Regions from separate parts of the Heyndrickxia sp. MSNUG genome, predicted to be linked through region 3. Evidence: a T-box and tRNA genes for the amino acid it is inferred to sense, from the RefSeq annotation. Region 3 holds a T-box; the other regions hold tRNA genes.

Region 1 (10,296 bases), 1.1 Mb from region 3:
TCAAAGCTTTTTTGTTCCTTGAAAACTAGATAATCGTAAGTAAGAAGAATCAAGAAAAACCGAGTGATCGCCATTTTAGTTTTTCTCTCTATTTAATAGAGAATCAACCACGACAATTTATTGTCAAACGGTTAAGTTAGAAAGGGCGCACGGTGGATGCCTTGGCACTAGGAGCCGATGAAGGACGGGACTAACACCGATATGCTTCGGGGAGCTGTAAGTAAGCTTTGATCCGGAGATTTCCGAATGGGGAAACCCACTGTTCGTAATGGAACAGTATCTTTACCTGAATACATAGGGTATTGAAGGCAGACCCGGGGAACTGAAACATCTAAGTACCCGGAGGAAGAGAAAGCAAACGCGATTCCCTGAGTAGCGGCGAGCGAAACGGGACATAGCCCAAACCAAGAGGCTTGCCTCTTGGGGTTGTAGGACACTCTACATGGAGTTACAAAGGAACGGGGTAGATGAAGTGGTCTGGAAAGGCCCGTCAGAGAAGGTAAAAACCCTGTAGTTGAAACTTCGTTCCCTCCTGAGTGGATCCTGAGTACGGCGGGACACGAGAGATCCCGTCGGAAGCTGGGAGGACCATCTCCCAAGGCTAAATACTCCCTAGTGACCGATAGTGAACCAGTACCGTGAGGGAAAGGTGAAAAGCACCCCGGAAGGGGAGTGAAATAGATCCTGAAACCGTGTGCCTACAAGTAGTCAGAGCCCGTTAATGGGTGATGGCGTGCCTTTTGTAGAATGAACCGGCGAGTTACGATCCCATGCAAGGTTAAGTTGAGAAGACGGAGCCGCAGCGAAAGCGAGTCTGAATAGGGCGAATGAGTATGTGGTCGTAGACCCGAAACCAGGTGATCTACCCATGTCCAGGGTGAAGGTTGGGTAACACCAACTGGAGGCCCGAACCCACGCACGTTGAAAAGTGCGGGGATGAGGTGTGGGTAGCGGAGAAATTCCAATCGAACTTGGAGATAGCTGGTTCTCTCCGAAATAGCTTTAGGGCTAGCCTCACGTTGTAAGAGTCTTGGAGGTAGAGCACTGTTTGGACTAGGGGCCCTCATCGGGTTACCGAATTCAGACAAACTCCGAATGCCAAAGACTTATCCGTGGGAGTCAGACTGCGAGTGATAAGATCCGTAGTCAAAAGGGAAACAGCCCAGACCACCAGCTAAGGTCCCAAAGTATACGTTAAGTGGAAAAGGATGTGGAGTTGCTTAGACAACCAGGATGTTGGCTTAGAAGCAGCCACCATTTAAAGAGTGCGTAATAGCTCACTGGTCGAGTGACTCTGCGCCGAAAATGTACCGGGGCTAAACGTATCACCGAAGCTGTGGATTGACATCTTTGATGTCAGTGGTAGGAGAGCGTTCTAAGGGCGTTGAAGCTAGACCGTAAGGACTGGTGGAGCGCTTAGAAGTGAGAATGCCGGTATGAGTAGCGAAAGATGGGTGAGAATCCCATCCACCGAATGCCTAAGGTTTCCTGAGGAAGGCTCGTCCTCTCAGGGTTAGTCGGGACCTAAGCCGAGGCCGAAAGGCGTAGGCGATGGACAACAGGTTGATATTCCTGTACCACCTCTTTATCGTTTGAGCAATGGGGGGACGCAGTAGGATAGGGTAAGCGCGCTGTTGGATATGCGCGTCTAAGCAGTAAGGCTGCAAGTGAGGCAAATCCCGCTTGCGTGAAGGCTGAGCTGTGACAGCGAGGGAAATATAGTACCGAAGTTCCTGATTTCACACTGCCAAGAAAAGCCTCTAGCGAGATAAAAGGTGCCCGTACCGCAAACCGACACAGGTAGGCGAGGAGAGAATCCTAAGGTGAGCGAGAGAACTCTCGTTAAGGAACTCGGCAAAATGACCCCGTAACTTCGGGAGAAGGGGTGCTCATTTGGGTGAATAGCCTAGATGAGCCGCAGTGAATAGGCCCAGGCGACTGTTTAGCAAAAACACAGGTCTCTGCGAAGCCGCAAGGCGAAGTATAGGGGCTGACGCCTGCCCGGTGCTGGAAGGTTAAGAGGAGGGGTTAGCGCAAGCGAAGCTCTGAATCGAAGCCCCAGTAAACGGCGGCCGTAACTATAACGGTCCTAAGGTAGCGAAATTCCTTGTCGGGTAAGTTCCGACCCGCACGAAAGGCGTAACGATCTGGGCACTGTCTCAACGAGAGACTCGGTGAAATTATAGTACCTGTGAAGATGCAGGTTACCCGCGACAGGACGGAAAGACCCCGTGGAGCTTTACTGTAGCCTGATATTGAATTTTGGTACAGCTTGTACAGGATAGGTAGGAGCCTGAGAAACCGGAGCGCCAGCTTCGGTGGAGGCGTCGGTGGGATACTACCCTGGCTGTATTGAAATTCTAACCCACGCCCCCGATCGGGGCGGGAGACAGTGTCAGGTGGGCAGTTTGACTGGGGCGGTCGCCTCCTAAAGAGTAACGGAGGCGCCCAAAGGTTCCCTCAGAATGGTTGGAAATCATTCGCAGAGTGTAAAGGCACAAGGGAGCTTGACTGCGAGACCTACAAGTCGAGCAGGGACGAAAGTCGGGCTTAGTGATCCGGTGGTTCCGCATGGAAGGGCCATCGCTCAACGGATAAAAGCTACCCCGGGGATAACAGGCTTATCTCCCCCAAGAGTCCACATCGACGGGGAGGTTTGGCACCTCGATGTCGGCTCATCGCATCCTGGGGCTGTAGTCGGTCCCAAGGGTTGGGCTGTTCGCCCATTAAAGCGGTACGCGAGCTGGGTTCAGAACGTCGTGAGACAGTTCGGTCCCTATCCGTCGTGGGCGCAGGAAATTTGAGAGGAGCTGTCCTTAGTACGAGAGGACCGGGATGGACGCACCGCTGGTGTACCAGTTGTCTTGCCAAAGGCATCGCTGGGTAGCTATGTGCGGACGGGATAAGTGCTGAAAGCATCTAAGCATGAAGCCCCCCTCAAGATGAGATTTCCCATAGCGCAAGCTAGTAAGAACCCTGAAAGATGATCAGGTTGATAGGTCAGAGGTGGAAGCGCGGTGACGTGTGGAGCTGACTGATACTAATCGTTCGAGGACTTAACCAAATAGATTACTCGTTCTTCTAATTCTTCTTACACATTATCTAGTTTTGAGGGAATGAAAAATTTCTCTTGCAAAATGCATAAAAGACGATATAATAGAAATTGTCTTTAAAAAATGTCTGGTGACGATAGCGAGAAGGTCACACCCGTTCCCATACCGAACACGGAAGTTAAGCTTCTCAGCGCCGATGGTAGTTGGGGGTTTCCCCCTGTGAGAGTAGGACGTCGCCGGGCAGTTTCAAATGGAGGATTAGCTCAGCTGGGAGAGCATCTGCCTTACAAGCAGAGGGTCGGCGGTTCGATCCCGTCATCCTCCACCATTACATTTGCCGGTGTAGCTCAATTGGTAGAGCAACTGACTTGTAATCAGTAGGTTGGGGGTTCAAGTCCTCTCGCCGGCACCATTTTTAACCTAATTACACACGTACGAGCCATTAGCTCAGTCGGTAGAGCATCTGACTTTTAATCAGAGGGTCGAAGGTTCGAGTCCTTCATGGCTCACCATTTCAACTTTATATGCGGGTGTGGCGGAATTGGCAGACGCACCAGACTTAGGATCCGGCGCCGCAAGGCGTGGGGGTTCGACTCCCTTCACCCGCACCATTTTTTCTAAAAAAATATGTATGCGGAAGTAGTTCAGTGGTAGAATACAACCTTGCCAAGGTTGGGGTCGCGGGTTCGAATCCCGTCTTCCGCTCCAAAAGTTCCTTAGCCGGGGTGGCGGAACTGGCAGACGCACAGGACTTAAAATCCTGCGGTAGGTGACTACCGTACCGGTTCGATTCCGGTCCTCGGCACCATTTTCGATTTAACATCATATGCGCCCGTAGCTCAATTGGATAGAGCGTCTGACTACGGATCAGAAGGTTATGGGTTCGACTCCTTTCGGGCGCGCCAATATTTTACTCTATATCGGGGAGTAGCTCAGCTTGGTAGAGCACTTGGTTTGGGACCAAGGGGTCGCAGGTTCGAATCCTGTCTTCCCGACCAGATACTGATATAATATGGGGCCTTAGCTCAGCTGGGAGAGCGCCTGCCTTGCACGCAGGAGGTCAGCGGTTCGATCCCGCTAGGCTCCACCATATCTTTTTGAAAATTTAATTTGGCGGTGTAGCTCAGCTGGCTAGAGCGTACGGTTCATACCCGTAAGGTCGGGGGTTCGATCCCCTCCGCCGCTACCAATTTTACAATCTGGTTGAACCTATTCAATCTAGGCTAAACATGGACCTTTAGCTCAGCTGGTTAGAGCAGACGGCTCATAACCGTCCGGTCGTAGGTTCGAGTCCTACAAGGTCCACCATATATTGTTTGTTATTTCACGGAGGTATACCCAAGTCCGGCTGAAGGGATCGGTCTTGAAAACCGACAGGCGGGTAACACCGCGCGGGGGTTCGAATCCCTCTACCTCCTCCATAATTTCATTTGCATTTATTACCGTCGCGGGGTGGAGCAACGAGCGTTACTTCACTGAATGAACTGCGAGTTGTACCGATCGAGCAGCAGCTTGAATTAGCTTCCTGAGATCGGGACAGCACTTGCTCTCAAGGAGCATAAACAATAAGATATTTTTATTATCGTCGCGGGGTGGAGCAGCCCGGTAGCTCGTCGGGCTCATAACCCGAAGGTCGCAGGTTCAAATCCTGCCCCCGCAATTAAGTTTTTTTAAGTAATACACTTGAAAAAAACTTTGGTCCCGTGGTGTAGCGGTTAACATGCCTGCCTGTCACGCAGGAGATCGCCGGTTCGATCCCGGTCGGGACCGCCATTTGTGGCTCAGTAGCTCAGTCGGTAGAGCAAAGGACTGAAAATCCTTGTGTCGGCGGTTCGATTCCGTCCTGAGCCACCTTTATTTTTTTTAATTTAATATGCATTTTGAAATATGGCGATTGTGGCGAAGTGGTTAACGCACCTGATTGTGGTTCAGGCATTCGTGGGTTCGATTCCCATCAGTCGCCCCATTTTTTGCGGGTGTAGTTTAGTGGTAAAACCTCAGCCTTCCAAGCTGATGATGAGAGTTCGATTCTCTTCACCCGCTCCATAAGGGCCTATAGCTCAGCTGGTTAGAGCGCACGCCTGATAAGCGTGAGGTCGATGGTTCGAGTCCATTTAGGCCCATTTTTTTTATCATTTTATTATTCCGCAGTAGCTCAGTGGTAGAGCACTCGGCTGTTAACCGAGCGGTCGTAGGTTCGAATCCTACCTGCGGAGCCATATGGGGAAGTACTCAAGAGGCTGAAGAGGCGCCCCTGCTAAGGGTGTAGGTCGGGTAACCGGCGCGAGGGTTCAAATCCCTCCTTCTCCGCCATAAGGCCCCTTGGTCAAGCGGTTAAGACACCGCCCTTTCACGGCGGTAACACGGGTTCGAATCCCGTAGGGGTCATAAGGAAAGCTGTTAGCATTATTGCTAACAGCTTTTTTTCTGTTTAGTTGTATTAAGGTCAATGTTTTTAAGCACCTGTTTATTGGGGCGGAGGGCCGACTCTTCAGAAAATGCAAATGCATTTCCATCGTGCGTAGCAAGATTCGAGGAAACCGTTCATAGGCCTGCCGGATCAGCGGCAACGGTGAGTCCTCGCAGGAGCAAAACGATGACGTGGTGCACCGGACGCCCTGCGGAAAGCGAGTGCCTGGAGCGGAAATCAACAGAAAAAGTAAGACAGCCAAGTTCTAAAAAAAGGATAAACATAACTCCATTAGGTTTATTAAGCCCCCAAAAAGGGTATATAATATTGATTTTATGTTTAATAAGTCGAAATTGGCTGAAGGAATAATTAGTCAATATCCATTCATCTTAAACCTGGTTAACATAGTTTCAATTCCGCTGGTCATCTATTACCACATTTTTACCTGGATGTTGGTTATCTGCTAAATGGGTATCTTAAAATGCCAATGCCACAGACCTCTTTACCTACTAGTATGTTTGAGAGTCGCCTCAATGAGAAAGGCTAAATAACAAGTTGAAATGAAAACGTTATCATTTCAATAATATTTTTTCTGCTATTACTCTCTATCACCCAAGAAATTTCAGCGTTTCCTCTAAAAAATCATTATTCTCTTTTCAAAAATAGTAAACTTTCCTTCAACATAATTCGCGTAATTGGAAGATTTAGTACATTAAAGCGCTACCAATTGTCAGTGTTTGTCGATATTAATATTTTATTAAGATTTATTGTCGAAATATTAAAAAAATGTTTACAAGGATTTCGCGCTGCTAACTAGAATACTACTGAAAAAGGGTGTTTCCAAAAATATTAAGCATGTTCTAATAAAGGCAGGTGGAAGGGTTTGGTAATCAATCCTACAGAGTTTGAATTGCATCTATTCCATGAAGGCACTTTGTACCAGAGTTACAATTTATTTGGTGCGCATGTCATTAAAAATGAATCTAATACATATACTCGATTTTGTGTGTGGGCTCCAAATGCCAGGGCTGTGAGTCTGGCAGGGGACTTTAATCAATGGGATGGCAACGGTTTTGGTTTGCACAAAGTGAATAATGAAGGTGTATGGCAGATTGTACTAGAAGGCGACCTTTCTGGGGCGATTTATAAGTATGAAATCACATCCCAGGCAGGTGAGAGGATTTTAAAGGCAGATCCATACGCGTTTTTTTCAGAGCTTAGGCCGAACACAGCTTCAATTGTTTATCCTCTCGAAGGTTATAAATGGAGTGATCATAAATGGCTGCAGAAGAGGGAGAGAAAAAGCAGCCTGGATGAACCTATGTATATCTATGAGCTGCATGCAGGTTCCTGGAAAAAGGCAGCAGATGGCTCTTTCCTTACTTACCGTGAGCTGGCAGATGAGCTGATTCCATATATTTTAACGCATGGATACACACATATCGAATTATTGCCGCTAACTGAGCATCCGCTCGATATCTCCTGGGGCTACCAATCTACCGGTTATTTCTCTGTTACTAGCAGATATGGCACCCCGCATGATTTTATGTATTTCGTTGATATATGCCATCAAAATGGAATTGGAGTAATCATTGACTGGATTCCAGGACATTTTTGCAAGGATGCGCATGGGCTGTACCAGTTTGATGGCAGCTATGTTTATGAATATCAATATGAAAATGATCGTGAAAATCGCGTCTGGGGAACGGCCAATTTTGACTTGGGAAAAACAGAGGTACAAAGCTTCCTGATTTCCAGTGCTTTATTCTGGCTTGAAAAATATCATATTGATGGCTTTCGGGTTGATGCTGTGGCTAATATCATCTACTGGCCTAATTCAGTTCAGACTGCTAATCCCAATGGTGTGGATTTTTTAAAGAAGCTGAATAAGGCTGTAAGGGATTATGAGCCTGCTGCTTTGATGATTGCTGAGGATTCGACTGATTGGCCTCAGGTGACAGCACCTGTGGAGTATGGAGGGCTTGGGTTTACATACAAGTGGAACATGGGATGGATGAATGACACATTAAAGTATATGGAGACAGAATCACATGAAAGGAAGCATATACATGATAAAGTAACTTTTTCTCTCCTTTATGCCTTTTCTGAGAACTTTGTTCTTCCTTTTTCACATGATGAAGTAGTCCATGGTAAAAAGTCATTGCTTGATAAAATGCCAGGAGATTACTGGCAAAAATTCGCGCAGCTCAGATTATTGCTTGGATTCTTGGGAGTCCATCCGGGAAAAAAGCTGACGTTCATGGGAACAGAGTTCGGACAGTTCTCTGAATGGAAAGACCAGGAGCAGTTAGACTGGAGTCTGCTTGATTATGAAATGCATCAAAAAATGAACGTTTATGTGAAGGAGTTAATGAAACTGTACAAACGTTCAAAGCCATTATATGAAGTGGACCAGAGCTATGAAGGGTTTGAATGGATTGATGCTGATAACCATGAGCAGTCGATATTTTCCTTTATTCGAAAAGGAAAGAACCCGGAAGAAATCCTTGTGATTGTTTGCAATTTTACAGAAAAAGTTTACAGCGATTATAAAATCGGAGTACCAAAGCCAGGTGAGTACAGAGAAATAATGAACAGCGACGCCCAGCCATTCGGAGGCTCTGGTTTTATTAATAAAAAGGTGATTGAAGCGAAAGAAATAGCCTTCCATGGAAGGCCATATTCTATAGAAATGAATATTTCTCCATTCGGAATTTCGATTTTACGTCCTGTTATCAAAAGAAAGGGGAGAAACAATCATGAAAAAGAAGAAATGCGTAGCAATGCTGTTGGCAGGAGGAAAAGGAAGCCGTCTGCACTCATTGACAAAGAACCTAGCTAAGCCAGCTGTCCCTTTTGGCGGCAAATATCGGATCATTGATTTCCCGCTTAGCAACTGCACGAATTCGGGAATCTATACAGTTGGTGTATTGACACAGTACCAGCCGCTTTTACTGAACTCATATATTGGGATAGGAAGTGCCTGGGATCTTGACAGAAAGGATGGCGGTGTTACTGTGCTGCCACCATACGCTGAAACATCCGAGGTGAAATGGTATTCAGGTACTGCAAGCGCGATCTATCAAAATTTGAATTATCTTTATCAATATGAACCAGAATATGTGCTGATTCTTTCTGGTGACCATATTTACAAAATGAATTATGAACTGATGCTTGATTACCATATTGAAAAGGGTGCAGACGCTACCATTTCTGTAATCGAGGTTCCGTGGGAGGAAACAAATCGTTTTGGCATTATGAACACCGATTCTGAATTGAAGATTACTGAATTTGAAGAAAAACCTGAAGATGCAAAAAATAATCTTGCTTCAATGGGTATTTATATTTTTAAATGGAGTGTTTTAAGGGAATATCTGATAAGGGATGATCAAAATCCTGATTCAAGCCATGACTTTGGCAAGGATATCATTCCTTTAATGCTAAAAGAAGAAAAGAAACTTTTTGCCTATCCGTTTAAAGGATATTGGAAGGATGTAGGAACTGTTCAAAGCCTGTGGGAAGCGAATATGGATTTATTGGACCGGAACTGCGAATTGAACCTGTTTGATCAGTCATGGCGAATCTATTCTGTAAACCCTAATCAGCCGCCGCAATACATTTGTCCGGAAGGCGAAGTGACGGACTCTCTAGTCAATGAGGGCTGCAAAATCGAAGGGGAAGTATCCAAGTCAGTTGTCTTTCAGGGAGTGACCGTAAGGAAGGGTGCTGTAGTAAAGGAATCGGTGATTATGCCAGATGCGGTGATCGGACTTAATTGCAGGATTGAAAAAGCCATTGTATCCCCAGGAGTTCTTGTGCCTGATGGAACAATTATTGGACCGGGACTTGATAGTAATGAAATCACTTTAGTATCGGAAGAGACAATCGGAGAATTGCAGTCCAATTGATCCGATTACGGGAGGAAAGAGAAATGAACAAACAATTATTGGGAGTAATAGACGCAACAACCGTTCACGACGATCTCCGGGAACTGGCTCTTCACCGATCGGTTGCAGCCATACCATTTGGCGGGCGATATCGTCTGATTGATTTCATCCTGTCCAATATGGTGAATTCAGGCATCAATAGCGTGGCGATTTTTCCAAAATTTCAATACAGGTCACTGATGGACCATTTAGGATCAGGAAAAAACTGGGACTTAAACCGCAAAAGGGATGGCTTGTTTTTCTTCCCTACGCCTAATCTGGATCAGCCCCATCATCCAGGAATAGGGTCGCTTGACCATTTTGCCGACAATATTGACTTTTTCGAACGCAGCACGCAGGAGTATGCCTTAATCTCCAATTCGTATACTGTTTTCAATATGGATTTTCAGCCGTTGCTTGACTGGCATCTAAAATCGGGTTGTGATATTACTGAAGTACAGAAGGACGGAGCTTCGCTTGGCATATACCTTGTTAAGAAAACCCTTCTGATGGACTTGATTGCAACACGAAATGAAACAGGGTATTCGACCATGAGAGATGTGGTAACAGATATCGATAGCCAGTTTAAGCTTTGCTATTATCAATGTGATGGATATGCCCTAATGGTAGATACAATCGATAAGTATTATACTGCCAGCATGGATTTGCTGAACCCTGAAGTATGGAAGCAGCTGTTTCCAAAAGAGCGGCCAATATTAACAAAAGTCAAGGATGAGCCTCCTACCCGCTATGAAAAAGAGGCATCTGTACGGAACTCAATGGTAGCAAACGGCGGGCTGATTGAAGGGACCGTGGAGAACAGCATCATCGCAAGGGGAGTCAAAATCGGGAAAAATACAGTTATCCGTAACTGTATCATCATGCAAAAAACGCAAATTAAGGAGAA
Region 2 (10,296 bases), 2.4 Mb from region 3:
GGTCTACGACCACATACTCATTCGCCCTATTCAGACTCGCTTTCGCTGCGGCTCCGTCTTCTCAACTTAACCTTGCATGGGATCGTAACTCGCCGGTTCATTCTACAAAAGGCACGCCATCACCCATTAACGGGCTCTGACTACTTGTAGGCACACGGTTTCAGGATCTATTTCACTCCCCTTCCGGGGTGCTTTTCACCTTTCCCTCACGGTACTGGTTCACTATCGGTCACTAGGGAGTATTTAGCCTTGGGAGATGGTCCTCCCAGCTTCCGACGGGATTTCTCGTGTCCCGCCGTACTCAGGATCCACTCAGGAGGGAACGAAGTTTCAACTACAGGGTTTTTACCTTCTCTGACGGGCCTTTCCAGACCACTTCATCTACCCCGTTCCTTTGTAACTCCATGTAGAGTGTCCTACAACCCCAAGAGGCAAGCCTCTTGGTTTGGGCTATATCCCGTTTCGCTCGCCGCTACTCAGGGAATCGCGTTTGCTTTCTCTTCCTCCGGGTACTTAGATGTTTCAGTTCCCCGGGTCTGCCTTCAATACCCTATGTATTCAGGTAAAGATACTGTTCCATTACGAACAGTGGGTTTCCCCATTCGGAAATCTCCGGATCAAAGCTTACTTACAGCTCCCCGAAGCATATCGGTGTTAGTCCCGTCCTTCATCGGCTCCTAGTGCCAAGGCATCCACCGTGCGCCCTTTCTAACTTAACCGTTTGACAATAAATTGTCGTGGTTGATTCTCTATTAAATAGAGAGAAAAACTAAAATGGCGATCACTCGGTTTTTCTTGGTTCTTCTTACTTACGATTATCTAGTTTTCAAGGAACAAAAAAGTTTTGAGAGAATTGTTTCGAATCCTACCTTACGGTCTGATCCTCACAGTAAAGATTGCTCCCTCAAAACTAAACAAACAAGCGGTCAACTGTACGAATCCTAAGATTCGTATTCATCAGATCCGAAGATCTGAGTTCCGATTGCCAATAGGCAATATCCTTAGAAAGGAGGTGATCCAGCCGCACCTTCCGATACGGCTACCTTGTTACGACTTCACCCCAATCATCTGTCCCACCTTAGGCGGCTGGCTCCATAAAGGTTACCCCACCGACTTCGGGTGTTACAAACTCTCGTGGTGTGACGGGCGGTGTGTACAAGGCCCGGGAACGTATTCACCGCGGCATGCTGATCCGCGATTACTAGCGATTCCGGCTTCATGCAGGCGAGTTGCAGCCTGCAATCCGAACTGAGAATGGTTTTATGGGATTGGCTTCACCTCGCGGCTTCGCTGCCCTTTGTTCCATCCATTGTAGCACGTGTGTAGCCCAGGTCATAAGGGGCATGATGATTTGACGTCATCCCCACCTTCCTCCGGTTTGTCACCGGCAGTCACCTTAGAGTGCCCAACTAAATGCTGGCAACTAAGATCAAGGGTTGCGCTCGTTGCGGGACTTAACCCAACATCTCACGACACGAGCTGACGACAACCATGCACCACCTGTCACTCTGTCCCCCGAAGGGGAACGCCCTATCTCTAGGGTTGTCAGAGGATGTCAAGACCTGGTAAGGTTCTTCGCGTTGCTTCGAATTAAACCACATGCTCCACCGCTTGTGCGGGCCCCCGTCAATTCCTTTGAGTTTCAGCCTTGCGGCCGTACTCCCCAGGCGGAGTGCTTAATGCGTTTGCTGCAGCACTAAAGGGCGGAAACCCTCTAACACTTAGCACTCATCGTTTACGGCGTGGACTACCAGGGTATCTAATCCTGTTCGCTCCCCACGCTTTCGCGCCTCAGCGTCAGTTACAGACCAGAGAGCCGCCTTCGCCACTGGTGTTCCTCCACATCTCTACGCATTTCACCGCTACACGTGGAATTCCGCTCTCCTCTTCTGCACTCAAGTTCCCCAGTTTCCAATGACCCTCCCCGGTTGAGCCGGGGGCTTTCACATCAGACTTAAGGAACCGCCTGCGCGCGCTTTACGCCCAATAATTCCGGACAACGCTTGCCACCTACGTATTACCGCGGCTGCTGGCACGTAGTTAGCCGTGGCTTTCTGGTCAGGTACCGTCAAGGTACCGGCAGTTACTCCGATACTTGTTCTTCCCTGACAACAGAGCTTTACGACCCGAAGGCCTTCATCGCTCACGCGGCGTTGCTCCGTCAGACTTTCGTCCATTGCGGAAGATTCCCTACTGCTGCCTCCCGTAGGAGTCTGGGCCGTGTCTCAGTCCCAGTGTGGCCGATCACCCTCTCAGGTCGGCTACGCATCGTCGCCTTGGTGAGCCGTTACCTCACCAACTAGCTAATGCGCCGCGGGCCCATCTGTAAGTGACAGCCGAAACCGTCTTTCAGCTTTTCCTCATGAGAGGAGAAGGATTATCCGGTATTAGCTCCGGTTTCCCGAAGTTATCCCAGTCTTACAGGCAGGTTGCCCACGTGTTACTCACCCGTCCGCCGCTGATCTTCAAAAGCAAGCTAATGAAGATCCGCTCGACTTGCATGTATTAGGCACGCCGCCAGCGTTCGTCCTGAGCCAGGATCAAACTCTCCAAAAAAGAGTTATGAGTTAGCTCATAAAGTTAAAACGTTGGCTAGTGATCTTCTATATAATAGAAGTCACTATAATATTGTTTGTTGACGCTTGTTTGTTTAGTTTTCAAAGAACAATGAATTGGAGCGGGTGATGGGAATCGAACCCACTACATCAGCTTGGAAGGCTGAGGTTTTACCAGTAAACTACACCCGCATATAAAGTTAAAATGTTGAATGGTCGGGAAGACAGGATTCGAACCTGCGACCCCTTGGTCCCAAACCAAGTGCTCTACCAAGCTGAGCTACTCCCCGATATGAAGAAAATAAGAATGGCGCGCCCGAAAGGAGTCGAACCCATAACCTTCTGATCCGTAGTCAGACGCTCTATCCAATTGAGCTACGGGCGCATGTAATTTTTATAGCAACTTTTAAATATTATCACATCCGCAATTGGATGTCAAGGACTTTTTTGGTGCGGCCGAGAGGACTTGAACCTCCACGGGGTTGCCCCCACTAGGCCCTCAACCTAGCGCGTCTGCCATTCCGCCACGACCGCATAAAGATGACAGGATCATATCATAACCAATTTCAACTTATTAATCAACAGGTAATTAATGGTGCGGGTGAAGGGAGTCGAACCCCCACGCCTTGCGGCGCCAGATCCTAAGTCTGGTGCGTCTGCCAATTCCGCCACACCCGCATTATTGAAATATAAGTTATTTTGCTGGCGCAAAAAACTTTGGTGAGCCATGAAGGACTCGAACCTTCGACCCTCTGATTAAAAGTCAGATGCTCTACCGACTGAGCTAATGGCTCAAAAAATGGCTGGGCTAGCTGGATTCGAACCAACGCATGACGGAGTCAAAGTCCGTTGCCTTACCGCTTGGCTATAGCCCAATAAAATGGCGGTCCCGACCGGGATCGAACCGGCGATCTCCTGCGTGACAGGCAGGCATGTTAACCGCTACACCACGGGACCATATATTTGTTTTTAAAACATGCTGTGAAACTGTTTTGGTGACCCCTACGGGATTCGAACCCGTGTTACCGCCGTGAAAGGGCGGTGTCTTAACCGCTTGACCAAGGGGCCATATTAAAATGTTCTGGCGGAGAAGGAGGGATTTGAACCCTCGCGCCGGTTACCCGACCTACACCCTTAGCAGGGGCGCCTCTTCAGCCTCTTGAGTACTTCCCCATACCATAGAATTAATGGCTCCGCAGGTAGGATTCGAACCTACGACCGCTCGGTTAACAGCCGAGTGCTCTACCACTGAGCTACTGCGGAATAATATTAATTGTCTTCTTTAAAAGCTCTTCAGAAGACTGTGTCGTTGTCTTGTCGACTCTTACTATTATAGGGAGGTGCCTATTAAAAGTCAAGCGGGTTTTTAAAAGTTTTTCATTAGTTTTTTTCTCATCATAAAAACGCTATTCTATCAGCATTTCTTTCACCTTTACCAGCTTTCCCCGACACTTTCCGCAGACATATCTTGCAGTATTGATTGATCGTTTTCGGTGATACTCCATTTGACATTTGCTGCATTGGTAAATCAGAATTCTCTGTTGTGAACTTTTCTTCTTCTCCTCAGGCAGCATGGAGCAAAATCTCGGAGCCCCGACTTGTTTCATCAGTTCCCTGAAATCTTTATCACGATGCTTGTAGCCCTTTCCCTCTAAATGCAAATGATAATGGCATAGTTCATGCTTTATGATCCCAATCAATTCCTGTTCGCCTAATTGTTCGAAATACTTCCTGTTGATTTCAATGTTATGGCTTCCCAGCATATAGCGTCCACCGGTTGTACGAAGTCTTGGATTAAAGAATGCTTTATGCCTGAAAGGCTTATGGAATTGCTCTGCTGATATTCTAACAACCAGATTGTGTAACTGCTGATCTGTCATCATAATAAAACGCCTGCCTTTTAAAGAAACATGACAACCCATTATAGCATATATTAAGGATACCTTTTCACGCATTATCTAAAGGAGGTATTGTTATGCCTGTCTGGTTCCAGAATCAAATGAAACGAGCCTTCTATGAAAAAAATCGATACCAAATTAAACTGCTGAATCAATGCTGGTTTTTTTATAGAAATAAACAGGGATTATAACTCTATGCTGATACACGATTATATTAAAGACTGTTTTCGGATTGATTGCCGCTTTTTCGAACAAGTACTTTTATTAAAAGGTATCAGGCTCTTTTCGAGGAGACTTCTGTACCGAATTCACATTAATACTCGTAAAAACCCAGGTCCCGGTTTTTACTTTCGTTGGAGAAAGCAACAAAAATTACGTAAAGAGCCATAATAAAAGACTGCAGAATGATCTGCAGCCTTTTTAACATTAAGCTTGCTCTGGCGTTAGCATGGTCAATGCAACGCGTCCTTTTTTATGATCAACGCTGTCGACCCATACGGTTACAACATCCCCTACTGATACAATATCAAGCGGATGCTTTACGAATCTGTTGCTTAGCTTAGAAATGTGAACCAATCCATCTTGCTTTACACCGATGTCGACGAATGCCCCGAAGTCTACTACGTTGCGGACTGTACCTTGCAGCTCCATGCCTGTTTTTAAATCCTCTAGCTTTAGAACATCCTTTTTAAGAAGCGGAGCCGGCAGTTCATCACGAGGATCCCTCTCCGGTCTGACTAGGGCGTCAATAATATCTTTAAGAGTCAGTTTGCCAATGCCAAGTTCACTCGCAGTCTGGTCTATATTAATTTTGGCTAACGCATCTTTTAAAGCCGGACTGCCTAAATCACTTGTTTTGAACCCCAGGCTATCTAGAAGTTGTTTCACTTCCCCATAGCTTTCCGGGTGGATGCCTGTTCGGTCTAACGGTTCTTTTCCGTCGATTACTCTAAGGAAGCCGATTGCCTGTTCATAAGTTTTCGCGCCAAGGCGAGGGATTTTTTTCAGCTGTGCTCTGCTTGTGAATTTCCCTTCTTCTTCACGCTTTTTCACAATATTGTTGGCAACGGTCTTTGAAAGACCTGAAACATATTGAAGTAAAGAAGATGATGCAGTATTTACATTTACCCCTACCTGGTTAACAGCTGTTTCAACTACAAATGTTAGCGATTCAGAGAGTTTTTTCTGACTGACATCATGCTGGTACTGTCCGACACCTACCGATTTAGGGTCAATTTTAACAAGTTCAGCAAGCGGGTCCTGCAGACGGCGCGCGATTGAAACTGCGCTTCGTTCTTCTACCTGGAAGTTCGGGAATTCTTCACGCGCTAAATCTGATGCAGAATATACACTTGCTCCTGCTTCATTGACAATCAGGTAATAGATTTCTTTATCTAATTCTTTCAGGATATCTGATACAAATTGTTCCGTTTCCCTTGAAGCTGTACCGTTGCCGATTGCAACCATTTCCACGTGATAATCCTTCAGCACTTTAATGAATTTCTCACGGGCTTCGGTACTTTTTGAACTTGATGTATGAGGATAAATGACCCCGATCGATAAAACCTTCCCTGTTTCATCTACCGCAGCCAGCTTGCATCCTGTCCTGAACGCCGGGTCTACTCCAAGGACTACTTTTCCTTTTAACGGCGGCTGAAGCAGCAGTTTTCTCAGATTTTCTGAGAAGATGTGAATAGCTTGCTCTTCTGCCTTTTCCGTAAGTTCATTCCTGATTTCCCGTTCAATCGATGGCTGAATCAGCCTTTTATAAGCATCTTCTATAGCTTCCATAATTGCTGACGTTGTAATAGCATGCTCTTTTTTTACCCATTTACGTTGAAGATAGCTCATGATTACATCCGTTTTGGGTTTAATCGAGACCCTTAAGAGCTCCTCTTTCTCCCCGCGGTTAAGGGCTAGAATTCTGTGGGGCACGACCTTGCTTACCGGCTCTGTATATTCATAGTACATCTCATATACTTTTTTCTCATCCGACTCTTCATTCTTAACTGCAGATTCAATGGAACCGGATTTGAATGTTTCGTTGCGGATCCACTTTCTGCTGTCAGCATCATCTGAAACCATTTCAGCAATGATATCCTTCGCTCCGAAAATAGCTTCCTCTGCTGTTGTTACACCTTTTTCATCTGATAAAAACTCTCCGGCCTTCTGTTCCAGGCTGCCGTTCACCGGGAACTCGAGCATCCATAAAGCAAGTGGTTCGAGACCTTTCTCCTTTGCAACGGTTGCTTTTGTTCTCCGCTTTTGTTTATATGGCCGGTATAAATCCTCTACCTCTTGAAGTTTAATTGCTTTTTCTATGCTAGTCCTAAGTTCATCCGTCAGCTTTTCCTGTTCATCGATCAGCCTGATGACTTCTTCTTTACGCTGTTCTAAGTTCTGTATGTATTGCCATCTTTCAACTATGTCGCGGATTTGCACTTCATCAAGCGCACCGGTCATTTCTTTCCGATAGCGGGCAATGAATGGAACGGTATTCCCTTCATTTATGAGAGAAATAACACTCTGTACTTGTTTAGATGTTAATGATTGCTCTTTGGCAATGATTTTTACGTATTGATCCTGCTTTTCCATCGTTTGATTCAAGAGACAATCCTCCATATCTTTATTGGATAAGTGGTTTTCTTATCCCTCTATATAGTGTACCAAAATTGCTGCTATGTTTATAGGGAGTAGTAAGGAGGCTGATTACTGGAGGAGTTCGCATACATGTTATTACACTATTATCACTTCACAATGAAGTACAGTCTTAATTCTTCCCTATTAAATCTCAATTCAGATTCTCGGGAACAATATTAAGGTTTCGCTTACCGTTTTTAGCTGAATCTTGTCATACGAGCACAAATCCCCGTTTTCTGTTACCCTTTTTCCACTCTACTTCAAATTTTTCCGGTAAAAAACTCATCTCGCCAGAATTCAACCATGAGAACCAGCAAGCATACCAATCCCCAACTCCCTAATCCCCGCCAAAACAAAAAGAAGCCCACCGGCTATAGTAGACTTCCCACAATAAAAGTTGCATCATCCATTGAATTTTCATAATCACTTTTTATTTGTTCTGCGATGGCTGCTACAGATCTGTAACCCTTCAATAATGATTTTGCCCCATGGATATCAAATCCATCTGAGTAAATCAGAAACTTTGATTCCGGTTCAAAAACGAATCTCTGGGTATGAAACACTTGTGGCTTCCCTGACAAATATCCTGTTACGGGCAAAGGATAGGTCAGTTTGCCATTTGGCGAGTAAAGGAAGAATCGGATATTGCCGACACAGCTGTAGACGAATTCGTTTGTTTCGAAAAACACCTTAAAAATCGATACGGCTGCTCCTCTTTTTTGCACCAATATATTGTTGCAGTATTTCATGAGAGTATCTACATCCTCATGATGGTGTTCCTCTACTACAGTCACAACCGCCGCAGAAGCTTCATGGGCGTATTGCCCAGACCCTAACCCATCAGCTACTACACAGACAAAATATTCATCGGTGGCAGTATAGAAATAGCTGTCACCGCACTCTAATTTACCTTCTTTAATTGTCTGGTAAGCATAAAGTTCAATTTTGTCTTTGAACTGTTGGATCATGTAATATACTCCGAATTACTGTTTTCTGCATGAATTGCTTCTTGTAGCTTCTTGATGGCTCTTCTTTGAAGTCGTGATACATGCATTTGTGATATTCCCAGCTTGTCTCCTGCTTCTTTTTGGCTCAGGTTATCAAGGTAGGTATATTGGATAATTAACTTTTCTCTTTCACTCAGAACATGAAGTACCTTTTCAAGCACCATTCTTTGATTGATTTTTTCATAGCCTTCATCAATATTTCCGACGATATCTAACAGGGTGACAGTTCCGCCATCAGAATCTGCTTCAATGGAATGGTCAACTGATAATGCCTGGTAGCTTTTGCCCATTTCCATAGCTTCTAAAATTTCTTCCTCAGAAACCTGAAGGGCTTCAGCAATTTCGTCCACTCTTGGAGAACGGTGCAGCTGCGTCGTCAAATCTTCGACAGTTGTCTTGATTTTCGGGCCAAGCTCTTTGATTCTGCGAGGTACATGGACACTCCATGTTTTATCTCGTAAAAATCTTTTGATTTCACCAATAATGGTCGGAACAGCAAATGCCTCGAAGCTTTTGCCAAATGTTTCATCATAACGGCGGATTGCGCCTAAAAGTCCAATCATTCCAACCTGGAATATGTCTTCATGGAACGAGCGTCCTTTTGAGTATTTACGGGCGATTGTTTCCACAAGGTTTTGATAATGGAGTACTAATTCGTTTTGGGCGTCGGCGTCCTCGTGAAGCTGGTATGCTTTGATTAATTGATTAATCTCTTCTTTTGGACGTTGCTTAGGTTGAGATTGTCTCTGCATCTCTCTCCACCTGCTCTCCTTCTCGGTACTTGGTCATAAAGACCGTGACGCCCTCTTTGTGATGAATTCGAACCTCATCCATTAAGGTTTCGATCAGATACAGTCCCAAGCCTCCTTCGCGAAGGAATTCAACAGAACTATTTTGATCGTAAGGACCAAGCCCCTGGCGTGCTGAATGGAAATCAAAGCTCTGCCCATTATCTGCAACCATTACCTCAAGTCGGTCTTCGTACAGTCCAAAACCGATGATCACTTCGCCGTTGTCGTTATTTTTATAAGCGTGCTGCACAGCGTTTGTACATGCTTCACTTGTTGCGATCTTCAAATCTTCTATCTCATCATATGAAAAACCCATGCGGCTTGCAATGCCGGAAAGCGTCAGACGGATCACGCCTACAAATTCCGGTTTTGCCGGGATTTTCATTTCTATATAATCAAATGCTTGGCTCATTGCACTCCACCCTCAATCTGGCTGTTGATATCGATAATATCGGCCAAGCCGGTAATTTCGAAAAGTCTCTGCAAACGATCGGATAATCCGACAATTTTAAACTCTCCGTTATGGGCTCGGACATTTTTAAATACTCCTACAAACACTCCCAGCCCAGTACTATCCATATAATTGACCTCAGAAAGATCAACAACCATCTTTACGCCTTCTTTTTCGGACAAAGGGAAAAGTTTTTCCCGAAGCTGTGGTGCTGTATATGCATCAATTTCACCATTAACCTTAACTGCTAATACGGATTCTGTTTCTTTAACATCTATCGAAATATTCATAACTGACCCACCCTTTACAATTCAATTGCCTTTTAGATTTACCCGGTTCTGAACCGGTTTAAACATCTCTTTTTAAAATAATTAAGGTGAAATCATCACGCAATTGGAAATGCTGAAGTTTTTCGAGTTCCCTAAAGATATTATTGACAATTTCCTGAGCATTTAAGTGGATATATTTATTTATATATCCGATTAATGTTTCCTTTTCGATGAATCCTTCTTCCGTTCTGCACTCCGTGACTCCATCAGACATTAAGATCACCATATCCCCAGGATGGATTTCTTTTTCATACTGAGTATACTTGGTTCGCTTGTCTACCCCAAGAAGCAAGCCCCTTGCCGTAAGCTCTGTAAATTCCTTGGTAACTGAATCGTAATAGAAACCAGGCTCGTGTCCGGCTGAGGCATAGTAGAAGATATTATTGTCTGGATTAAACATTCCATAGAACATCGTGATGAACATACTTGGATCAACGTTCTGTTCAACTACTCTATTCAGGTTTTCAAGGATACTGCTTGGGTCCAGACGGTTTTCTGGCAGGCTGTCCATTGCATACTTGATCATGGACATACAAAGCGCAGCCGGAATCCCTTTTCCGATAACATCTGCAATCGCGACACTTATATTATTGTTTTCATCCTGGACAAAATGGAAATAGTCACC
Region 3 (10,296 bases):
CAAAATGAAAAAAAAGTTCATTTACATGAGCTTCTGGAAGATTATTATCCTTTCTTTCTTGATCCTATGCCAAACCTTTATTTCACTCGTGACCCTGCTGCGGTGATTGGCGACGGTATTTCCCTGAATAAAATGTGTGAAGGAGCAAGAAAAAGAGAATCATTATTTATGGATTTTATTATAAATCACCATCCTCGCTTTTCTGTCCATGACATTCCACATTGGTATGATCGTGAAGAGTATTACCCGATTGAAGGCGGGGATGAACTGGTACTCAGTCCTGAAGTCATCGCAATAGGTGTAAGCGCCAGAACATCTGCACAGGCCATCGAGAAGCTGGCAAAACGAATATTCTCCAGGAATGGGACAATCAGGAAGGTTGTTGCTATTGAGATTCCAAAATTAAGAGCGTATATGCATCTCGATACCGTCTTTACAATGGTTGACCAGGAAAAATTCACAATTCATCATGGGATTGAAGGACCGAATGGTAAAATGAAAATATATATTCTAGAAAAAAGCAAGGACCCAGAGAGATTGGAAATAAAAGAGCGCTCAAATTTAACTGAGACGTTGAAAGAAATCCTGAATTTGCAGGAGCTTGTTTTGATTCCTTGCGGAGGCGGCCACGAAATAGCTGCGGCGCGTGAGCAATGGAACGATGGCTCAAATACTCTTGCAATCGCTCCAGGTGTTGTTGTTACCTATGATCGAAATTATGTTTCGAATGATTTATTAAGAGAAAATGGCATTGAAGTAATTGAAATTCCAAGCTCCGAGTTATCAAGGGGTCGTGGAGGCCCTCGCTGCATGAGCATGCCAATCTATCGAGAAGACCTATAGACCTAAGAAAAGCGCATGCGCCTTGGTCAGCCCCGACAAGCGCTGGCCGACTAATCCCGCCACGTCCTGTGGCAACGTCGGCACTAGAACATCGTGTCCGTCGAAGGGCCGTCCGGTGAAGTCGTTCTTTGACTTCATTGGGCGGACCGAAACCGAAATGTGTAGCCGACTGCCCAGAAACGCAGAAACTATAGACTCCGACAAAGAAGCGCTTTTTGCTTCTGAAGGCGGAGTTGAAGTTTCGGAGTTTCTAGGAGGCGAAACTAGACAAGCGACTCGAGGGGCTAGGCGTTGGAGCTGGACATTTCTCGAAGGACATTTTATACTTTCTTATCTATTTAGAAAAGCAGTCCCAAAAGGACTGCTTTTAAAATATTGTTTAATTTGCAGCTAGGTAACTTTGCAATTCTTTAATCAATTGATTCGCCCCTTCACGACTCAAAATTACCTTTCCATTAGCGAGCAACAGATTATCACTGCTGATTGTTCCTGTTATAAGGCATGTTAAATCTGGCTGATATCTCTTTAGGACGATCATATCCTCATCAACAAAAATCTCCAGTGGATCATTCTCTCCAATACTCAGTTTTTTCCTTAATTCCATTGGAATAACGATCCTGCCTAGCTGGTCGGTTTTCCTGACAATTCCTGTTGCTTTCATCATTGCATCCTCTCCTATTCAATAATATATGGAATGTGGATGTCTTGTCTGTAAATCAAATCTGACCCAATCCAATTATATCAAACGGAGGCATAAATTTACATTTTGAATGTTCGAATATTTTCTCTTATATGTCTATTTTGCGAGTCTCATCCATGCTTTTTCTAGCTCCAGGTTTGTAAACAATGATATACCGGTTTAACAAGAACACGGTCAATAAAATCAGCAGTGAAAGAAAAGTCGACAGCCAAATGGTTAAATTGCTCGAAGTTGAAGTTTCCTTGAATAACAATATTCCTCCGCCTATTTGTTGAGACACGCCGAAGAATAGCCCATAAAGGACATTCAATCCGAAATGGATACCGGTATCGACCCAAATAGAATTTGCTTTGATAAAGCTATAGGTCAAACTTAAGCCCAATGCAAATGAAAAAATAGTGTTTTGAACACTAAATCCAGCATTCCAGATATCATCGAATGTGTAAATGATCAAGGAAATTGTGAATATCACTGGGAGAGGAATCTTACCCTTCAATTGATTTATTAAATACCCCCTCACGATCATGTCGTTGATTAACGAGCCTAAACCGAATCCTATGAGAATGACAAAAATGTTGGCTGTTGCGTTTAATAAAGGAGCAAACCCAATAAATTCATATTTTCCAAGCAGAAAATATAAGCTGAACAAAACTGCCCAGAAACTAAAGCCGATGAAAAAGCCTAAAAATAGATTTCGTAACCATCCCTTGTAAAAAACAACTCCGTACAAGGCCATCCCTTCCCTATTTAGTTTACGTGCAACTATGTAGGCTAAAGGAAAAAACAGAAGCAAGTGGAAAAAACGTAAAATATCATTTTTGGGCAGTAAAGTTGGAATCAGATTAAAATACAAATTTAAGATGATGAAACCGATTAATGTAAGAAATAGTGCAGGAATTTTTTTCATTATAAGCCCCCATTCTTTTAATAGACGTTTTTTCCAAATAAAGGTTTCAAAAATCTTCTAGGAGTAAAAGGAAAAAGCAATCCAAAAAAGGATTGCTTTATAAATTAATAAGCTTTTGCCCAAAGGACCATTTTCTCAGCTTCCTTGCCGCAGCATACACATTTTTCGCTTACTTGTTCCTGTTCAAAGGGAATGCAGCGAGATGTTGCTGTCGTTTCTTCTTTTATTTTATCCTCGCATGCTCGATCACCGCACCACATGGCTTTAATGAAACCTGTCTCTTTTTCAAGGACTGTTTTAAATTCATCAAGATTAAGAGCGGCGTTTGTTTTATCCTCACGATGATTCTTAGCTTTTTCGTACAGGCTTCGCTGGATATCCTCCAGTAATTCAGGAAGTTTTGTTTCTAAATCCTCGAGCGATACGAAAAATTTCTCTCCTGTATCCCGTCTTGCCAATACTGCCTGGCCTTTTTCAATATCCTTAGGGCCTACCTCAAGCCTTACTGGAATCCCCTTCATTTCGTATTCGTTGAATTTCCACCCTGGCTTTTTATCACTTGCATCGATGCCTACACGCGCAACATTTGAAAGTTTTGATTTTAGTTCGTAGGCAAAATCGAGTACGCCTTCTTTATGCTGTGCAATTGGCACGATCATGACTTGCGTTGGGGCAGCGTTTGGAGGAATGACTAATCCCCGGTCGTCTCCATGTACCATGATCATTGCCCCGATGACCCTTGTTGTAAAACCCCATGATGTTTGCTGAACATACTGAAGCTGTCCTTCCTTATCGGTATACTGTATCCCGAACGCCTTGGCAAACCCGTCACCTAGATGGTGCGATGTGCCTGTCTGTAATGCCTTTCCATCATGCATCAGGCTTTCAATTGTATAAGTAAGCTTAGCGCCTGCGAATTTCTCTTTTTCGGTTTTTTGCCCCTGTACAACTGGGATCGCCAGGATGTTTTCACATACATCAGCGTAAACCTTCAGCATCTTTACAGTTTCATCAAGAGCTTCTTCATCTGTCGCATGGCAGGTGTGTCCTTCCTGCCATAAAAATTCAAGTGTTCTCAGGAAAGGTCTTGTTGTCTTTTCCCAGCGCACGACATTTGCCCATTGGTTATATAGTTTTGGAAGGTCTCGATAAGAATGGATGATGTTTTTGTAATGCTCACAGAAAAGCACCTCGGAAGTAGGCCTGACAACCAGTCGCTCTGCAAGCTCTTCTGATCCGCCATGAGTCACCCATGCAACCTCTGGTGCGAATCCTTCGATATGATCCTTTTCTTTTTGCAATAAACTCTCAGGAATGAAAAGTGGCATGTAGACATTTTCGTGTCCTGTTTCTTTAATGCGGGAGTCCAGTTCATTTTTGATGTTATCCCATAGTGAATATCCATATGGACGGATGATCATGGAACCTCTTACGCTTGAGTAGTCAATTAAGTCTGCCTTCGTCACAACATCCGTATACCACTGAGCAAAATCTTCATCCATTGATGTAATTTCTTTAACAAATTCTTTAGCCATGTCTGCACCCCGTCTTTTATATACATTAATTTTGTTAAAAACTTTGTAAATAACGCTGCTCTATCTCAAAGAAACACAAAAAGGCCTTGATCCCAAAGGGGCCAAGGCCTGGCGGTACCACCCTAATCATAAAGCACTGCTTTATCTCGAAATGATAACGGAATAATCCGCCGTGATCTTCAATAATCCGATCCGGAACTCAGAGGCAGGTTCAAATGGCGGCCAATAGGAGCTTTTCAGCATTCAGCTCCCTCTCTGGAAAAGGCTTCATTCCATTTTACTGATCCTCGTCAACGTTACTATTTTTTGATGATTATATATAGAAAATAAATGGATGTCAATTTTTATTTGAAAAGTCATATTTTTTGCTTAAGTAAATCTTTTCAGCAATGTAGCTTGCACCCAATCCTATTATGAAAGGCAATAATGATCTGGACTCTGAAGTGAAACCTTCAGCTGTCTGATTATGCTGGTGATGAAAGATCAGGAGTGTGATCTGAAAGGTATAGCCAATTAAATATAGTAGACCTGTGACGGATACAAAGGTGCCAAAAACGATGGTAAATCTATTTAACTTCATGAAATCATCCAATCTTTAATATGTAATTATCTTCCTATTATATTAATTGAACTTTTCGAAGATTTCAAACACAAAAGAGACTAAATCCTTTGGGATTTAGTCTCTTATGCTTATTTATGATGAAATGGGCATTTACCTTCCATCGGCTTGCTGTCATCGCCAATAAAATACATCTTCCATTCTCTGTGTTCGGGATCGCCGTAGTGACTTACGTTCGGGTGCTTCGGCAGGTTGTCCCATTTTTCCACTCGCTCCCTAACCTTTTCACGGGACATGATTCCCCCTTTTGAAGTCCCTTCAAGACCATCGAATATTCGACGCGGCTGAAAACCTATTACAAGACTATTGCCAAGGTCACGGGTTTTACGCTGTTTATAAGCAGGAGCGTTGCCAAATGCAAAGAAAGGTTCTCCTGCGAATGAAAATGCCCAGAGATGATGGTCTGGGTCCGTAGGATAATCAGCAGGCCAAGGCTTTGTATCTTTTTCATGCAAAAATTGAAGGACATTCCAGAAATACTCGCGGTAATATTCAATCGTTTTTTCTTCTGCTTCTGGTTCGACGAATACAAAAAGTCCATGCCGAATCAAGGACTTATTTTCATCAAAAAGAGCGATAAACTCCTCAATGGCACCAGGCAATTCATTCCAGTTATCCTTGCTGATATATGAATAGCGAAGTTCCCCTTTTTTCTCTGCTGACATACCGAAATAGCATGGGAACTCTCTATTTGTAACGACCTCATGAAAATTCTTATATTCCCTGATTACCCATTCAGGCACAAGTTCAGGATTGACCATATCTTCTTTGGTAAATAAATAGCTGTTTTTGACTTTCATGAAAAACACCTCAAATCAGTTAGTTAGTAATTAAATACCCCTTTCAGCGTTTTACTAAACGGAAGAGGTAAGATTAAGGAACGGAAGACAAATGGTTTAGGAGGTGTTATTTTCCTTCTTGTACAACTGTAATAGTATACAGCCTGTAACTATAATGGGTTTTAAATAAAGATCGATGAAGTTTCCGCCACATGTACACAAGGTGTTTCCAGATTCTCCTCTTTATAAAAAGCTAGTCTAAAGACAGAGATTTTAGTATGATTAAGGAATGTGATTGTTAAATTAATGCCATTAAAAATAGATTGAAACGAGGACTTTATCATGAGTTTATTGAATGTAGAAAATTTAAGTCACACTTTTGGGGATCGTACCCTTTTTAAAGATGTCTCTTTCCGCCTTTTAGCTGAAGATCATGTTGGTTTGGTCGGTGCAAATGGTGTCGGTAAATCAACATTGATGAATATTATAACCGGCCAATTAATCCATGATTCTGGAAAGGTTGAATGGACACCAGGGGTGGAATACGGATACTTGGACCAGCATACTGTATTAACGTCGGGAAAGTCGATCCGAGATGTATTGCGGGATGCTTTCCTTCCTTTATTTAAAAAAGAAGAAGAATTGAATGAAGTGACTGGCAAAATGGCTGACGCTTCCCCTGAGGAACTAGAAGTGTTGCTCGAACAAATGGCTGAAATCCAGGACGCATTGGATGCAGGCGGATTCTACTCCCTCGATATTGAAGTGGAGGAAGCAGCACGAGGACTTGGTTTAGACGCAATCGGAATTGACCGTGATGTATCTGCATTAAGTGGCGGCCAACGTACGAAAGTTCTGCTTGCCAAGCTATTGCTGGAAAAACCAAAGGTTCTTTTGCTGGATGAGCCAACAAACTATCTTGATGTGGAACACATCAATTGGCTTACAAGATATTTAAAAGAATACCCATATGCTTTCATTTTGATTTCGCATGATACTGAATTCATGAACCAGGTTTCCAATGTTATTTTTCAGCTTGAATTTTCAAAGCTGACACGCTATACGGCAACGTATGAAAAATTCCTTGAACTTGCTGAAATCAATAAGAATCAACATATAAATGCTTACGAGAAGCAACAGGAATTCATTAAGAAACAAGAAGATTTCATCGCGAAAAATAAAGCGCGTTATTCCACTACCGGCCGTGCGAAGAGCCGTCAGAAGCAGCTTGAGCGGCTGGAGCGAATTGACCGTCCAGAAACAGCCCTTAAGCCTACTTTCGACTTTAAAGAATCACGGGCAAGCAGCCGTTATGTTTTTGAAGGCAAGGACTTTGAAATCGGCTATACACACCCTCTTATGCCAAAATTGTCAGTAACAATTGAACGCGGCGAAAAAATTGCGATTGTCGGCATGAATGGTGTTGGTAAATCAACATTATTAAAAACAATGCTTGGAAAAATACCTGCACTAAGCGGGAAAATAGAGCGTGGAGATTTCCTGTTCCCTTCATACTTTGAGCAGGAAGTAAAAGCGGCAAACATCACCCCTATCGATGATCTGTGGAGTGAGTTCCCTAGCCTGGATCAGCACCAGGTACGCGCCGCACTTGCACGCAGCGGTCTGAAAAATGAACATATTTCACGTCCGCTTAATCAGCTTAGCGGTGGAGAACAAGCTAAGGTCCGTTTGACAAAGCTCCTTATGCATGAAAGCAACTGGCTGCTGTTTGACGAGCCTACAAACCACCTTGATATTACGGCAAAAGCAGAATTAAAGCGTGCATTACAAGCCTATAAAGGTACGATTGTCCTTGTAAGCCACGAACCTGATTTCTATGAAGATTGGGTAACGAAGGTTTGGAATGTAGAGGAATGGGCTGGGAAATCCGAATTATAGATATTATTTAAGCCTGCTGGTTTTGCCAGCAGGTTTTATTATTACCTGCAGGATTGGATAATTGATTGATTAAATTTGCGCTCGTTAATTAAAAATATGGGAATTCGTTTACCTGCCGGGATCTTATGTTCCTCTTTTCGCAAATCAAAATGGGTTTCGATCTCATAAAAGCATCTATAAGCCTATTTTTCAAAACGGATTACATTAATGGTTACATAGTTATTTATTTGTTTGACGGATGGATTATTAACTCCCTAAGCAGAATTTTTTATAAAAAGTATTGAGTTATTTCATCGTTATTGATAAATTTTATAGAGCCTATAAAATTTGTTTATGGAAAGGTGATTTTCTAATGAAAAAAATAATAATGTTAATTAGTTTAATGGTCATTTTCGCCTTGACTGGTTGTTCAGGTAATGATGCCGAAAATACTCAAACCAAGAAAGAATCTGAAACCATTAAAATTGGTGCGATTCCGGATCAGAATGCCGCTGACCTGAACAGGAGCATGGAGGACTTTGCGAAAGATTTAAGTAAAAAAACGGGATTGAACGTGGAATACGTTCCTTCTGTCGATTATTCCGCACTTGTGACTGCTTTTGAACGGGGTGAAATCCAGCTGGCATGGTTTGGCGGACTTACAGGTGTGCAGGCTAGAAGTCTTGTCCCCGAAGCGGAAGCATTTGCCCAAAGACCGATTGATGAAAAATTCAAATCAGTATTTATTGCCCAAAACGACCTCGATATTGATAGTCTCGAGGACTTAAAGGGAAAATCCTTTACATTTGGCAGCGAGAGTTCTACTTCAGGCCACTTGATGCCTCGTTATTTCATGATGGAATCGGGAATTAAACCTGATAAGGATCTTGATGGTGCTCCAAATTACTCTGGATCTCATGATAAAACTTACAAGCTTGTTGAATCAGGAGCATTCCAGACTGGCGCTTTGAACATTTCAGTTTGGGAAGCTGCAGTAAAAGAAGGCAAGGTCGATGAATCAAAGGTAAAGGTATTCTATACAACACCTGAATATTTGGATTATAACTGGACTATCAATAAAGTTGATAAGGAAACGAAAAAGAAAATAAAAGATGCCATTCTTTCAATGAAGGCTGAAGATAATGAAATTATGGAGCTTTTGCAGACTGATAAATTCATAGAGACGAACAATGAAAACTATAAAGCGATTGAAAAGGTCGCGAAGGAACTAAAGATCATCAAGTAGGTGGAACAAATGGCTTTAGAAAAGGAAATTATTAACCTTAACCAAATATCAAAACATTATGAGCGGAAGATAGCCTTATCTTCCCTTTCTTTTACCGTAAAAAAAGGTGAACTAATTGCTCTGATTGGTCCGAGTGGCGCTGGGAAAACGACTCTGCTGAATATATTAGCGTCTATTTTGGTTCCGGATCGGGGTACGGTCAATATTGATGGTCGGCCTTTATCAGAGTTAGCTGACCAAAAGAAAAGGGCAAAAAAATCGGCATCATCCGCCAGCAGTTTGACCTGGTTGGTGAGCTTCCGGTAATCCATAATGTATTGGCTGGACGCCTTGGTGATTGGGGAGTAGTTAAGTCACTCCTCTCCCTTCTTATTCCTCAGGAAAAGGAGTATGCAATCAGTGCTTTGGAGCGTGTAGGTCTTACGGAAAAATTGTATGAACGTACATCTACACTTTCCGGCGGCGAACAGCAGAGAGTAGCCCTAGCCCGTCTCCTCGTCCAAAATCCTGAAGTCATTCTCGCAGATGAGCCTGTTGCTTCACTTGATCCTGCGCGTGCTGAAGATATCCTTGAACTTTTAGTTGAAATTGCACTTGAGGAAAAACAGACACTGATTGCCAGCTTGCATTCAGTAGAATACGCTAAAAAATATTTTGATAGACTGATTGCCTTGAAGAATGGCGAGGTTTTCTTTGATCTCCCCTCTGCTTCAGTTTCTGATGATCACATCGCAAGCTTGTATAAATTGAAGGAGCGATCTTGATATGGAGAAGAACTGGGTATCATTTGATCTCCATAAGCGCAAGATTCTCTCTCTGATCCTATTTCTATTATTTTTCTGGAGTTTGTTTTCAGTGAAGTGGAATTTTGATTTAATTCATAGCGGAGGGCTGAAAACAGCAGGACAAATGATTGAAGCACTCTTTCACCCTGACTTATCAAGTGACATATTGCTGCTTGCGGTTGAATCAAGCTGGACTACTCTTTCTTATGCTGCAGCAGGCATGAGCTTAGCATTGATCATTGCGTTTGTGTATGGCATCCCCGCTTCAGGAGTTTTGATTAAGAGAACAAAGACTAAAAAGGTTATGAAAGCTTTTTTTAGAGGGCAATTAGGATTTATGAGGGCAATACATGAACTAGTCTGGGCATGGCTATTTGTCGCCTCAATCGGCCTGTCACCATTTGCGGCAATTTTTGCATTGGCCATACCTTATGGTGGTATACTTGGCAGGATTTTTGCAGAAATGCTGGAAGATGTTCCTCAAGAACCAATTACAGCACTCGAGGCAGCAGGTGCGTCGCGACTTCAAATTCTATGGTATGGATATCTGCCGATGGCCAGAGCGAGTATTACAAGCTATGCCATGTACAGATTTGAATGTGCGGTTCGTTCATCTGCTATCATGAGCTTTGTTGGCATTGGCGGACTCGGATACCAAATTCAGCTTAGTTTAGATGACCTTCACTACAATGAAGTCTGGACTTTCATGTTCTTTTTAATTTCCCTGGTGATCATCATTGATGTCTGGAGCAATCAATTAAGAAAGAGGCTGGTACAATGAAGGTTCGGAAAAAACGAAAAATCACTTTTGTTACTGCCTCTGTCTATGCTTTGCTTCTGCTTGGTGCTGGGTCCTGGGTTTCAATTTTCATCTTGGAAAAAGCGAGTCTTTCCACTCTTTTTTCGCAACAAAACTTTATGTATTCAAGTAAATTTTTCAAAGGGCTTCTCGGTATTGGAGAAGAGAATCCTGCATTTTTAAACTTGGACAGCTGGAAAACGGC

The links. The T-box of region 3 lies ahead of proS (proline--tRNA ligase). A T-box ahead of a tRNA ligase gene usually reads a tRNA of that ligase, here a tRNA-Pro.
Region 1: it encodes a tRNA-Pro, which carries the amino acid that the T-box ahead of proS (proline--tRNA ligase) is inferred to sense. The anticodon was not compared.
Region 2: it encodes a tRNA-Pro, which carries the amino acid that the T-box ahead of proS (proline--tRNA ligase) is inferred to sense. The anticodon was not compared.

The regions. Positions count from the first base shown of each region.
Region 1 covers NZ_CP150978.1:3,762,409-3,772,704, reverse strand. The annotation lists rRNA gene AABM38_RS19025 (23S ribosomal RNA) at 130-3,064, shown strand; rRNA gene rrf (5S ribosomal RNA) at 3,180-3,295, shown strand; tRNA gene AABM38_RS19015 (tRNA-Val) at 3,306-3,381, shown strand; tRNA gene AABM38_RS19010 (tRNA-Thr) at 3,390-3,465, shown strand; tRNA gene AABM38_RS19005 (tRNA-Lys) at 3,490-3,565, shown strand; tRNA gene AABM38_RS19000 (tRNA-Leu) at 3,580-3,664, shown strand; tRNA gene AABM38_RS18995 (tRNA-Gly) at 3,687-3,761, shown strand; tRNA gene AABM38_RS18990 (tRNA-Leu) at 3,773-3,861, shown strand; tRNA gene AABM38_RS18985 (tRNA-Arg) at 3,882-3,958, shown strand; tRNA gene AABM38_RS18980 (tRNA-Pro) at 3,975-4,051, shown strand; tRNA gene AABM38_RS18975 (tRNA-Ala) at 4,068-4,143, shown strand; tRNA gene AABM38_RS18970 (tRNA-Met) at 4,166-4,242, shown strand; tRNA gene AABM38_RS18965 (tRNA-Ile) at 4,285-4,361, shown strand; tRNA gene AABM38_RS18960 (tRNA-Ser) at 4,382-4,474, shown strand; tRNA gene AABM38_RS18955 (tRNA-Met) at 4,640-4,713, shown strand; tRNA gene AABM38_RS18950 (tRNA-Asp) at 4,751-4,826, shown strand; tRNA gene AABM38_RS18945 (tRNA-Phe) at 4,832-4,904, shown strand; tRNA gene AABM38_RS18940 (tRNA-His) at 4,944-5,019, shown strand; tRNA gene AABM38_RS18935 (tRNA-Gly) at 5,026-5,099, shown strand; tRNA gene AABM38_RS18930 (tRNA-Ile) at 5,103-5,176, shown strand; tRNA gene AABM38_RS18925 (tRNA-Asn) at 5,198-5,272, shown strand; tRNA gene AABM38_RS18920 (tRNA-Ser) at 5,276-5,366, shown strand; tRNA gene AABM38_RS18915 (tRNA-Glu) at 5,370-5,441, shown strand; gene glgB (1,4-alpha-glucan branching protein GlgB) at 6,347-8,305, shown strand; gene AABM38_RS18905 (glucose-1-phosphate adenylyltransferase) at 8,223-9,371, shown strand; gene AABM38_RS18900 (sugar phosphate nucleotidyltransferase) at 9,395-10,296, shown strand, end outside.
Region 2 covers NZ_CP150978.1:229,422-239,717, reverse strand. The annotation lists rRNA gene AABM38_RS01355 (23S ribosomal RNA) at 1-719, opposite strand, end outside; rRNA gene AABM38_RS01350 (16S ribosomal RNA) at 1,006-2,556, opposite strand; tRNA gene AABM38_RS01345 (tRNA-Gly) at 2,674-2,747, opposite strand; tRNA gene AABM38_RS01340 (tRNA-Pro) at 2,769-2,845, opposite strand; tRNA gene AABM38_RS01335 (tRNA-Arg) at 2,864-2,940, opposite strand; tRNA gene AABM38_RS01330 (tRNA-Leu) at 3,004-3,089, opposite strand; tRNA gene AABM38_RS01325 (tRNA-Leu) at 3,149-3,233, opposite strand; tRNA gene AABM38_RS01320 (tRNA-Lys) at 3,274-3,349, opposite strand; tRNA gene AABM38_RS01315 (tRNA-Gln) at 3,356-3,430, opposite strand; tRNA gene AABM38_RS01310 (tRNA-Asp) at 3,437-3,512, opposite strand; tRNA gene AABM38_RS01305 (tRNA-Glu) at 3,549-3,623, opposite strand; tRNA gene AABM38_RS01300 (tRNA-Ser) at 3,638-3,728, opposite strand; tRNA gene AABM38_RS01295 (tRNA-Asn) at 3,744-3,818, opposite strand; gene AABM38_RS01290 (SprT family protein) at 3,962-4,435, opposite strand; gene cmpA (cortex morphogenetic protein CmpA) at 4,531-4,644, shown strand; gene AABM38_RS01280 (Tex family protein) at 4,880-7,048, opposite strand; gene AABM38_RS01275 (PP2C family serine/threonine-protein phosphatase) at 7,465-8,061, opposite strand; gene sigB (RNA polymerase sigma factor SigB) at 8,058-8,852, opposite strand; gene rsbW (anti-sigma B factor RsbW) at 8,830-9,303, opposite strand; gene AABM38_RS01260 (anti-sigma factor antagonist) at 9,300-9,632, opposite strand; gene AABM38_RS01255 (PP2C family protein-serine/threonine phosphatase) at 9,691-10,296, opposite strand, start outside.
Region 3 covers NZ_CP150978.1:2,690,558-2,700,853, reverse strand. The annotation lists gene arcA (arginine deiminase) at 1-843, shown strand, start outside; gene AABM38_RS13535 (AbrB/MazE/SpoVT family DNA-binding domain-containing protein) at 1,223-1,504, opposite strand; gene AABM38_RS13530 (CPBP family intramembrane glutamic endopeptidase) at 1,632-2,450, opposite strand; gene proS (proline--tRNA ligase) at 2,555-3,985, opposite strand; T-box leader at 4,079-4,288, opposite strand; gene AABM38_RS13520 (hypothetical protein) at 4,323-4,565, opposite strand; gene AABM38_RS13515 (YqcI/YcgG family protein) at 4,676-5,404, opposite strand; gene AABM38_RS13510 (ABC-F family ATP-binding cassette domain-containing protein) at 5,726-7,282, shown strand; gene AABM38_RS13505 (putative selenate ABC transporter substrate-binding protein) at 7,635-8,507, shown strand; partial or broken gene AABM38_RS13500 (phosphonate ABC transporter ATP-binding protein) at 8,517-9,271, shown strand; gene AABM38_RS13495 (PhnE/PtxC family ABC transporter permease) at 9,273-10,073, shown strand; gene AABM38_RS13490 (PhnE/PtxC family ABC transporter permease) at 10,070-10,296, shown strand, end outside.